Regions from separate parts of the Paenibacillus sp. V4I7 genome, predicted to be linked through region 2. Evidence: riboswitches for the same ligand, from Rfam matches in the RefSeq annotation. Region 2 holds a riboswitch; the other holds the start of a gene.
What was found. A riboswitch is a leader RNA that binds a small molecule or an ion and turns the genes downstream of it on or off. The one in region 2 is predicted to bind cyclic di-AMP.
Positions count from the first base shown of each region.

Region 1: it holds a riboswitch for cyclic di-AMP, as region 2 does, so the genes downstream of both, QFZ80_RS27400 (stalk domain-containing protein) here and QFZ80_RS32975 (resuscitation-promoting factor) in region 2, are expected to answer to the same signal.

Region 1 is NZ_JAUSZD010000002.1:5,850,060-5,855,992, reverse strand. Features, by position in the region: gene QFZ80_RS27415 (GNAT family N-acetyltransferase) at 1-730, shown strand, start outside; gene QFZ80_RS27410 (DHH family phosphoesterase) at 878-2,086, shown strand; gene QFZ80_RS27405 (hypothetical protein) at 2,169-2,339, shown strand; gene QFZ80_RS27400 (stalk domain-containing protein) at 2,468-3,259, opposite strand; cyclic di-AMP (ydaO/yuaA leader) riboswitch at 3,264-3,415, opposite strand; gene QFZ80_RS27395 (LiaF transmembrane domain-containing protein) at 3,578-3,868, shown strand; gene QFZ80_RS27390 (PspA/IM30 family protein) at 3,895-4,521, shown strand; gene liaF (cell wall-active antibiotics response protein LiaF) at 4,693-5,355, shown strand; gene QFZ80_RS27380 (sensor histidine kinase) at 5,405-5,933, shown strand, end outside.
Region 2 is NZ_JAUSZD010000002.1:7,039,472-7,045,404, forward strand. Features, by position in the region: partial or broken gene yabG (sporulation peptidase YabG) at 1-148, opposite strand, end outside; gene rsmA (16S rRNA (adenine(1518)-N(6)/adenine(1519)-N(6))-dimethyltransferase RsmA) at 205-1,113, opposite strand; gene rnmV (ribonuclease M5) at 1,340-1,882, opposite strand; gene QFZ80_RS32975 (resuscitation-promoting factor) at 1,999-3,138, opposite strand; cyclic di-AMP (ydaO/yuaA leader) riboswitch at 3,432-3,617, opposite strand; gene QFZ80_RS32980 (ABC transporter ATP-binding protein) at 3,900-4,643, shown strand; gene QFZ80_RS32985 (ABC transporter permease) at 4,640-5,872, shown strand; gene QFZ80_RS32990 (TatD family hydrolase) at 5,858-5,933, opposite strand, start outside.

The DNA of each region.
Region 1 (5,933 bases), 1.2 Mb from region 2:
TGTAGCCAAAAGCGGAGAAATCCTGAATCCAATCTACGCTAAGTTTGCAAAAGCATACAACGGCATGATGGAGCGAGATGAGGACTGGTGGAATAATCGCTATTTGAAATTTAAAAAGGGCACAGCTGCCGTCTACAAGAACGCTCAAGGGGAACAGCGGGGTTATGTATTTTACCAGGTAAAGGACACGGTAGCGACCATCCATGAGTTGGTTTTCCTTGACGAGGAAGCAAGACGTGGCATATGGAAGTTCATTGCTGATCATGATTCGATGATAACCAAGGTGGAAGTGAATGCACCAGTAGATGACCAACTTCCGTTTCTAGTGCATGATCCAAAGTTCAAACAAGAAAAGATTACTTATTTCTCGGCAAGAATTGTAGATGTAGAAGCTTTTCTGACGCAGTATGTGTATGAAGCTCGCGATGGGGCGGAATCCATATATCTACACATTACAGACAAGCATGCGGATTGGAACCAAGGCATTTATCGGTTACAGTTCACAGACAATGGGAAAGCGGCCACCGTAGCGAAGTTATCTGAAGATGAAATACCTTCAGGGGACCAACTACTTAGCTGTAACATACAGACGTTGACGGCTTTGTTCATGGGTTATCAGAAAGCCGGATTCATGGCCCGAATCGAGCGTCTTCAAGGGACTGATGAACTTATTAGCCGGTTGGAAGATGCCATTCCGCGACGGACTACTTATTTAGCGGATTTCTTTTAAAGATAAAAACAGACGGTACCTTTGGTAAAACCATAGGGCCGTTTTCAGTTATGGGACCATTTCGAGTATTTCTCTGTCCATTAACACCGAATAAAGTGACTTGATCAAGGGTACCTTAATGGAAATCATTAACAGGAGGGTGTGCCCTTGTATCATTTGTATACTCATAATGATCTGGATGGAGTAGGTTGCGGTATAATAGCTCGATTAACATTTGGTGAAAAGGTAGAAATTCGATATAACTCTGTCGGAGGGTTAAATTTACAAGTAAAACGCTTTTTAGAAAAATCAAGAAAAAAGAACTATTTGTTTATCACCGACTTATCCGTGGATGAAACGAATGAACTAGGACTAAACGAGTTTGCGAAATCGGGTGGAAAAGTAAAACTTATTGATCATCATAAAACCTCGCTTCATTTAAACAAATATTCGTGGGGAATGGTTCAGATTGCGTATGAAAATGGAAAACTTGCTTCTGCAACTTCTCTATTTTATGAGTATCTGATCCAGAACGGATTGTTGAAGCCAATGAAGGGATTAGATGAATTCGTCGAATTGGTCCGTCAGTATGATACCTGGGAATGGGAACAGAATGACTATATCAAGGCTAAGCGATTAAACGATCTCTTTTATTTAATTTCCATTGAAGAATTTGAGGAAAAAATGGTGGCTCGCATTCAGCAAAGCGAGAACTTTGCATTCGATCCCTTTGAAGAAAAAATTTTGGATATGGAAGAAGAAAAAATTGAACGCTATGTGCGCAGAAAAAAGAGGGAAATCATCCACTCCCGAATCGATGATCATCATGTAGGCATCGTTCATGCGGAATCCTATCATTCTGAACTTGGAAACGCTCTAGGCAAAGAAAATCCTCATCTGGATTACATCGCAATCATGAATATGGGCGGTAAAAAGATAAGCTTTCGAACGATTCACGATCACATCGATGTCTCGGAAATTGCGGGTCTTTATGGAGGAGGAGGCCATGCTAAAGCTTCCGGTTGCTCTATGACAGAAGAAGCCTATCAGTGGTACGTAGCGAAGCCATTCCCGATGGAACCCATTCGCGCGGATGCGAATAAAAATACATTTAACATGAAAAATTCTGTTTATGGATCACTTTATGAGAATAGAAATGAACAACAAGTGTTTATTTTTCCTTCGGGAGACAGATGGGAAGTCGATGTGGATGGGGTCGAATCCAACCAACATTTTTCTACTTTCGAAGAGGCAGAGCGTTATGTCAAAAGGGATTATGCCGCTTGGTTAGTTCGGGACGAAACGTATGTTGCATTCCTAATGGAGCATATGGCGGCAAGAAAAACAAAAAACCTCGAAGGTAGTTCAGTCATATAAAGAGCAACGCTAGTTTCAGATAACTGGGATAAAATGCAAGTCACCTTCTCATACTAACTATGAGACAATGGAGGTGAACGCTATGCCCAAAAATGACGCCGATCCCAAGCATGACCGCGAAGATAACAAAGCAGATAAGAAAAATAATCAGCAGAATAACGCTAATTTTATGGAAGAAGCTCAAACGCTATCGAGCAACGAGGCACCTGATTACGTCCCAAGTTTAAATGGTATCCCTAAAAATCAAGTTTAAGTAACTGCAGGCTGCTCTTCTCGTCACTATATGATGGGAGAGCAGCTTTTCTGATTTTTCCACCTTAAATAAAAAAAGCTGATTTCTTGAGAAGTAAATCTCAGAAACCAGCTTTTTTTTCAGCCGTTTTAATTGGATAATTTGTACACTTTAATGGTTTGGATACCAAACTTCTTCACAGATTGCTTGGATCCTGGGATAAAGATATCAAGACGCTTGCCTTTGATTGCACCGCCAGTATCTGTCGCGTAAGCATACATGCCGCCTACAGGTAAGCCGTTGAAATTATAACCTTCTATATAGAGCTTAGATCCTAGAGGAATCACGGTGGGATCTACAGCAACGGTTCCAATACTTAGTGGATTACCCATATAATCAAAAGCTCCGTAGCCGCCATTCTCAGATGGATCTGCTGAATAGGCAGTGGATTTAAACAATTCATAATCTGGCGCATACTTATTGCCATCTTTACTTAGAATAGCTAATTTGCTGCTAGCGTCCCACTGAACGGGAATATCGGATACTTTGCTTAGAAAACGAAGAGGCACGTATACGCGTCCATTTTGGAATTCCGCATGTGTGTCCATCTCGACACGGTGGCTATCGATTTCAGCTTCTTTTTGTCCAGATACTAAGGTGATTGAATGTTTGCTGTTATTTAGCGTGACCTTGATCTCATCGCCTTCTTTTTGCCACTTTACTTCATAACCAAGCTTCTCCGTTACGAAACGAATCGGTACTTGGGTAGCATGATTCTCATCCAAAAAAGGCTGAGCATCCGGAAATTGAACCAGTTTATCATTGACTTGCACTTTCACATCCATCTCTGCGGCATTCGCCGTAAATGGGGAAAGAAAGCCTCCTGCCAACACTGTTAAAGACACAGCAAGGCTAGTTAACCCTTTAGTAATTGTATGCAATTGGTAATCCTCCTTCATGAGCCTTCGAGGTTAGTTGACGGGTTCGGGAAGAAGGTTCTCCCTAGTCTGCTCCGATGAAGAGCAAATATTCACCCCATGTAAATCGTCCCCCGTACCGACACTTTGTCTGTGCACCGGACTCGGCTTCAAATAGTTTAGCACTTGAGGCCTTGTGGGACAACGGCCAAAATATGGATGGAGGTCTTAGAGGGTACTGGACTTAGGTCTAGGTACAAAAACAGTCGCGAGTCCGTTTTGACGTTTAGCTGTTTCAGGTACGATAGAAGCATGAAGAACACGTGAGGGGCGGTAAGCAGAATGAGTATGGATCGATCGAAAGGGTTGGCTTTGGTTTTAATCACAGCAGGTATACTTATTTGCCTGCATCAATTTGGCAGTCATATTCATTTTATGGGATTTTTATTCCCGGCAGCTATGCTTGGATTAGGCTATGTAGGCATTAAGAATGGGAAGAAAATTGGTTGGTTTTTCGCCGGCTTAGGCGGCTTGATACTGACCATTAAACTATCGGGCTTCATCGCCATTGCTTTCGCTGTATGTTTAGTGGTGTACGGTATTCATCTATTGAAGAAACGAAATGAATTTTAAAACATAAGAAAATGGGGGTGTAATTCATGAGCATATTGAATCGGATTGGCAAAATAGCAGAAGCTGCATGGCAAGAAACGGCCGGCAAGCTCGATCATCATGAACAGGGTAGCAGCGTGATAGAAAAGCTGGAACAGCGCTATCAGGAGGCGCTGCAGCGAACTATTGAGCTGCGACGCCACAGTGTGAACGCAGAGGAGATGGCGCAGCTGCGCGGCGAGCAAGCCGAGCTGGCAATGCGCGCCGGCGATGAAGAGCTCGCGCGGCTCGCGCTGCAAGAGAAGCAGCGCGAGGAAGCCGCTTGCGAGCACTACCGCGCGCAGTACGCGAGCAGCCAGGACGTGTGCCTGGCGCTCGCGGATGAACTGCGCGGGCTGCGTGCGGGGCACGCAGCCGAGGGGGTGCAGCCGCCGAGCAGCGGTCTGCACGAGAAAGAGGCTCGCGACACTTGGCGCGAGCTGGAAGTGACCGGCCGCGAGCTCGGCCGGGAAGCGCTGCAGGGGCTCCGCGAAGCGGGCCGCCTGTCGCAAGAGACGCTGAAGGAAGCCGGCGGCAACCTTCAGCAGGAGCTGCGCACGCTGCGCGGCAAGTTCCAGCAGGATTGGCAGCAGCATCGCTCCAGCGGTGACACCGACCCACGCGACAAGAAATAGTCGCGTGTTATCCCTCAAGCGCCTAATAACTAGGCGCAGGAGCTCTTGACCTCCATGATTCATGCGGAAGCCTTGCCGCGCAAGGATTTGCATCTTGGAGGTCGTCCATTCTTATGGTATGCTAGGAATCTATATGAACTAATTTAAAAGTCAGCCAGAGGAGGTGCAGCGATGGGAGAAGAAACTAAAAGCAACCGTAACCGCAATACAGCACTAGTGCTGATTGGAGCCGGTCTTTTTTTGCTTCTAGATCATACGATAGGCTTTTTCCCCATTCTTGCCATTATCCTCATCTTGCTAGGCATTCATCGGGTCCGTTCACGCAAAGAGCGCAAAGGTTATGTACTGATCGGCATAGGGGCAGTGATTTTATTCGGAGATCACATTACCATTGTGTTCTCTATTGTTTTAATTTCGCTAGGTTTGTTTTTCATACGATCGAAGCAAGTACACAAAGACGACACGTATATGCAGAAGCAGAAATTGGTGGATAGCGTCCGTTTAGGCCGTGAGCCTTGGATTTTACGCAACAGTTCAACTTGGTACATTATTGGAGAAACCTACATTGATCTTTCACTTGCGATTTTGGAGCAAAAGGAAACCACGGTCATCCTGCAAGGCGTAGTAGGAGATGTAGATATCAAAGTGCCGGAGGATATCGGTGTCGCTGTGACGGCTTCCATCTCGTTTGGGCAGATTCAAGTTGCGAATGAGCGTGAGTCCGGGGTTATGAATAAGCTGATTTGGCAGTCCCCTAACTATGAACATTGCGATCACCGCGTGAAACTTGTGCTTTCTTACATCGTAGGAGATATCAAGATTAAAGTATTGTGAGAATGTGCGCTTGGGCACGCGTAAAGATCTCGAGGAGGTTCATTACCAATTGGACGGCTATAAACGACGATTAACGAATATGATATGGCGCAGCATGAGTGAATCGATCATCTTTAGTTTCGTTGTGTTTGGCGCGATCATTTATTTTTTGAATTCGCGCAATCTGATTGTGCCATTTACGAGCTGGCAAGAGGGCGTTAAATTTACATTTATGGCGATTTTGGTTATAGGCGGCATTGGCGCTGTGTATGGCTTCTGGAATAGCAACCGAATTACTCGGAGGCTTGAACCGATGATGGAAACGATGATTTTGCTGGAAAAAGGAACGTTTGCCCGCGGTGGCTTCCAACACGGTGAAGATGAAATCGGGCGACTGGGTGATCAGTTAGGCCGTATTATGAAGCGGTGGGAAGAGCAGGTTACTTCCCTACAGCGCTTATCTAATGATAATGCGGAGCTTGCGGAGAAAGCAAAGCTGTCTGCGGTTATTGAAGAAAGACAGCGATTAGCGCGAGAGCTTCATGATGCGGTGAGCCAGCAATTATTCGCGATATCGATGACGGCAACAGCAGTAGGGC
Region 2 (5,933 bases):
TTGAAATGGTTAAATCAACTAACGGCGCATCCGCAAGCAGCCTATAATCTACCCCTCGCAGGATAGCCTTCAGCTGCTCTATGCGCTCAATCTTAAACATGACGTCTCCGCCATAGGATTTACGGGTTACAAAGTCTCCTTGCCTCATCGCACAAATCCCCTCCTATGGGGTATCCTATGGCGAGACTAGGCATTTGGTGCGGGTTATTTGCAGCCGTGCGCGCGAAGAGCAGACGACAAGCGCGCGAACTCTTCCATACTGAGCGTTTCGCCGCGACGCGAAGGCTCTATGTTAATGCTGAGCAGCAGCGCTTCCAGCTCAGGCTTGTTTTCCTTAGTGAAGAACCGCGCAGCTAGGTTATTGTAAAGGGTTTTGCGCCGCTGGACGAAGGACGCCCCAACGACGGCGAAGAAGAAGTCCACGTCCGCCACCTCGACCGGCGGGGTTTTGCGCACACGCAGCCGGATCACGGCGGAGTCGACATTCGGCTGCGGCACGAAGACGGTGCGCGGTACGATCGTGACAAGCTCCGGCTCGCAGTGGAACTGCACGGCAATGCTGAGGCTGCCGTAATCTTTGGTGCCCGGGCGAGCCGCCATGCGGTCGGCCACCTCTTTTTGAATCATCACGACGATATTCTCCAAGGGAAGCTTCTCTTCGAGAAGCTTCATGATGATCGGCGTCGTGATGTAGTAGGGCAGGTTGGCGACGACACTGACGCCGTCCATGCCCTCGAAGTGCTGCCGGAATAGTTCTGGCAGGTCAGTCTTCAAGATGTCCCCATGGACGACAGTAGCGTGGGGATAAGGCTCTAGCGTCTCGTCCAGGATGGGCAGCAGACGCTGATCGATCTCGACGGCCAAGACGCGGCCAGCGAGCTTGGCCAACTGCTGCGTGAGCGCCCCAATGCCAGGGCCGATCTCAAGCACAGCCTTGTTCGGCCCGAGCTCTGCCGCCATGACAATCTTGCTTAGGATATTTTGGTCAATCAGAAAGTTCTGACCCAAGCTCTTCTTGAGCACCAGACCATTTCTCTTAATAATTTGTTTCGTTTTACTCGGTGTAGCCACGTCATCGGCTGTTACAATCACTTCATTGTTGGGTACATTCATGATATAGACCTCATTATCTATAGGTTCTGGATTTCACATTCTTCATTATCATTCAATTACTTAATAAACTCTGCCCAAATCTCATGCAATTTATTTCTACATGCATAGTCATGTAAGCTCATGAGAGCTTGCTGAATGAATACATATTTTCAGTTGGAAGTTGTTGCAAGAAGTGCAACAATTGCTGCTCAATTCCCGTCTGTACGAATAGAGAAAAATAGCCATTCTACTTATCAGCTTCCAAATGCTCCAAAGCCGCCTCAAATTCCTCACGAGAGATTTGAAACATCGCACAGCGCTTATAAAACTGCTTGCCATTGCAATAGCCAATCCCTAACGCTTTACCCACAATCAGCCGGCGAGAAGCCGCCTCAACATGAACAATCAACCCTGCGGCCATAAGATCCTCCATGGTCAGCTGTGAAACCGCACCATCATATTCCGTGCGAAGGCTCTGAAGAGCCTGACGGATCGTCTCAGGCGTCGCATTCTCGACGCCAATATCACCCTTATACTCCGCCTGCTCCTGCGTAATGAAGGCATGCTTGCAGCCAGGCACCTTGGCTGCTACAATCTTCCGAATCCGTTCACCTGCGTGATCTGGATCCGTGAATATAATAACGCCTCTGCGCTGCTGCGCAAGTGCAATACGCTTTAGCACCGCTTGTCCGATCGCAGAGCCGCCTGTTTCAATCGTATCCGCCTCTACCGCTCGGCGAATAGCAGCTGTATCGTCTTTGCCTTCGACGACAATCACTTCTTTTATCATAAGCGGTTCCCTTCCCAGTACGCAGAAAAAGAAGAGGGGTCCCCTCTTCTTTCGCCCAGGTCGTCACCTGGCAACGTATATATGACATTCTTCCCTCTGAAACAGACGTTTACACGTTAATTTTCAGACGGCTTTTTCGGTCCTACCACATACACGGTGTACCCTTGCTTCGTCCCGAATTTATTGGCATAACCATGATCTTCAAAGTAGACATCAATCATTTGACCTTTCACACCGCTGCCAATATCTTCAGCACGGCGGAAGCCAATGCCCTCGATGAATACCCACCATCCGAGCGGGATGACTTTTGGATCAACAGCAATCGTTCTGCCTTCTGACACCGTAGTCCCTGTATAGGTTTTACCGTAACCAGGTGATCCTTCGGATTTACCTGTGGATGCAACGCCTGCTGAATACGCAGTTAACTTCACATTCTTCAGGATTTGTTTATAACCAAAGGTAACACCGTTCTTCGAAACCTCATCCACACTAGGTGATGAAGACGAGAGAACAACCACAGGGTTTTTCGTACCTACGGACACAACTTTATTAATACTTTCTGTTTGTACTTCTTCACCCACAACTGCTTCCGCGACTAAAACACCATCTTCGAAAGTCTTTTCTTTCTTCTTCAAGAGTACGCCCTCTTTACCTTCTTGGACGACTTGCTCTTTGCCTTTGAGTAGCGATGCGTCGCTCTTCTTTTCCGTATCGAACGCAATCGGCTCAGTTACTTCCTCCGTCTCTTTTTTTACACGAACGATTTTGATTTCATCGCCCGAGCTCAGAGAGGCTGTCGGTTCGGGAGTTAAACGATCGTGCTCCCCAAGTGCAATATGTAAACGTTGCAATGCACTTTCTACCGTTCTTGCAGTTGTGTAAACAGTGGTGGTCTTTCCATCAGCAGTCAATTGAATCGGTGAGGCATGTTCGATGACAATTTTGTCTCCACCCTTGATTGTTGTCGTTGGCGCAGTAGAAATTTCATCGTGTTCACCAATCTTTATGGCTTGTTCATCCAGTAGGCGTTGCAGGACCCATTGCTTCGTATGCACAACGGTTTCTTGTCCATTCACAACCACGGATACGCTCTTGGTAGCCGTACCGTACAACAACACCAAAAACATGAAAGTCATTGCGATTGAAATTATGGCTAAGCTTAAAATCAAACGCAAGTTTTCATGCTTCCATCGCAATGCGAAGGACATGCTGGATGATCGTTTTACATGGGTCTCGCTAATAGAGATACTGCCCACTTCTTCGGTCCTCCTTCAAAGCCTCGCCGCCAGGTTACAGCATGATTAGATTTGACGCGACTAAGGTTTTTTAGTTTAACTTAACGTGTTCGCCATCAGCAGTACGGTGCTAAACCGCTGCCTTCTGGTCGTCCCACACCAGTTTGCCTATTCAACATTCATATGAATTCCGGGCAAATATTAGTCGTCCGAAATGTGTATAGCCCTTTATGAAGACAAAAAGCCAGCAAGAAGAGGACTCTTCTCGCTGGCTTAGTTTGTATAGTAAAATACACAAATAGCACGCACGACAATCGTTACCTCTCTTACGCTTACGAGGTTAGCTGACGGATTCGGACGTGAGAGTCGCCCTACTAAGAGCATACGAAGTATACTCAAAGATTCACCCCTGTTACTCACTCTGTTCACTCAAGAAGCACGCTTCTTCAGCTTACAGTGGTTCCCCCGTTCCCATAAATGGAACTCAGCGAATGGAAAAATGGCAAATTGGTTATTAAGTTATTATGAAAAGTATATTACGCTGTTAATCTTAACCTGTAAAGGGATTAACACCTACTAAAAAGGGCTAAATCGACTAAAATTCGCTTAAATGAACAATTAAATAGCTCTATTTCTACTTATATCTCACTTTAACGTACGTATACTAACTCTTTTCAACTTTTCACCCCAAAACTAGGCTTAAATTACAAATTTGTTTATAATGTTCGTATAGGAAAGTGATTCATAAATACCAATAATTTGCTAATCAGGGAGGCAATGAGATGGGCTCCATTCTACAAGTTGACTCTTTATATGGGGGATATTTACCAAAAAAACCCGTTCTTCATGACCTAACCTTTTCTATCCGTCAAGGTGAAATGATGGGTCTGATCGGACTTAATGGCGCGGGTAAAAGTACGACGATCAAAAACATTCTCGGCCTTCTTCAACCGCAAAAAGGATCCATTCGAATTAACGGTCTGACTTTAGCTGAAAATCCTTTGTCCTATCGTGCTACATACGCTTATGTACCCGAAAGCCCCGAGCTCTACGAAGAGCTTACGATCCGCGAACACCTTGAGCTAACCGCTATGGCCTACGGCTTGTCGAAGGACGACTATTTGGCTCGATCCAGCTCCCTTTTGGAGCAGTTTCAAATGAAGGACAAGCTGAACAGCTTCGCCAGTCATTTATCCAAAGGAATGAAACAGAAAGTCATGATTATGAACGCATTTCTGATCGAACCCTCGTTATATATTATCGATGAACCCTTTCTCGGCCTCGACCCATTAGCGATCCGTTCATTACTCGAATTAATGGTGAAAATGAAACATAAAGGAGCATCATTCCTCATCTCATCGCATATTTTGTCAACCATTGAAAAATATTGCGATAATTACGTTGTCCTTCATCGAGGTCGTATGGTTGCTCAGGGTGATTTAGTCGAATTACGCGGGCAAACCGAACTCCCTGGAGCGTCACTAGACGACATTTTCTATAAGCTTGTACAAGGGGACTCTTTATGAGCAATATGGATATCAACACCCGTGCCTTATGGCAGCAAAGATTCGAACATTATATGAAGGAATCCATGGGCTATTGGCAATACGCAGCGCGTAGTAATTTCATCGGTCTCGTGTTATTTCTTGTCATCATTTCTTCCTATTATTATGCAAAAATACTACAGCGTCTTCCGACAGATTATCCCTATCTGTGGATCGTGCTTTTGCTGCTCGTTCCTCTGCTATCTTCAAGCCCTATTCGTACCTTGGTAAGGAAAGCAGACCGCATGTTTTTGTTACGGATCGAACATCAAATGGGCGCTTATTTCCGAAGTGGATTCATGTACAGTTTGACACTGCAAGCTTTTTGGACATTTATCGCCTGGGTGATTTTATGGCCGCTTTATCACCACTGCCTCGGCGCTTCAGAGCAGCATTTCTTACTGATGCTCGCACTACTTCTTCTATTAAAGATAGCTAATTTATTAGCGAGTTGGCAGGAAAGTCGCTTTGCCCATGAGCGCACCAGATTAGCTTCGGTTAGCTTTCGATGGATTGCAACAACCGCTCTCATTTCACTGCAATTTCTAACCAGCATTTTATGGGCAAGTTGCGCTGCGCTGCTTCTTATTTTCTTATGGATAGCAGCCGTTTATTTTGTATCTAAATACGTCATCGGTTGGGACTACTTGATCACCAAGGAAAATCAGCAGCAAGCTCGGCTTTATGCCTTTTTCAGCTGGTTCGTCGATGTGCCTCAAATGGGAACGCGAATAGCCCGCCGAAGTTGGATCAGCGGGCTGACACGGTTCATACCTTTTAGACAAGATGCAACCTTTTTGTACCTATATATGAAGACATTGCTGCGTACGGAGCTGTTCGCGATCGTACTGCGTATCACCTTGTTAGGGGTACTAGCTATAGCCGTTTCAAGCAGCGGTACTGCAAGGAGTTTAATCTTCATGATTTCTCTTCTAATTTCCCTTGTTCAGTTATCGTCTCTCGAGCGCGCCCATCGCTATACGTTCTGGCTGGAGATGTACCCGCTCAATCAGAATTCAAAAGCCGGTTCGCTGGCCTTTATTATTTGGTCTGTCTTGCTTCTAGAGCTATGTATCTTGACAATTCCTCTTATGATTCGCTCTTCACCAATCTATCTACTCGTTCCACTAATCAGTCTCATCTTCATCTCTTTCAGCTGCGGCATTGTGCTTCGTCGCAAGTTCGAGAAAAACGCTTTACTTGAGACCTAACAATCGAATGGCATTGTTCGTTGTTATTTCCGCTATTTCCTCCAAAGTCAACCCCCGAATT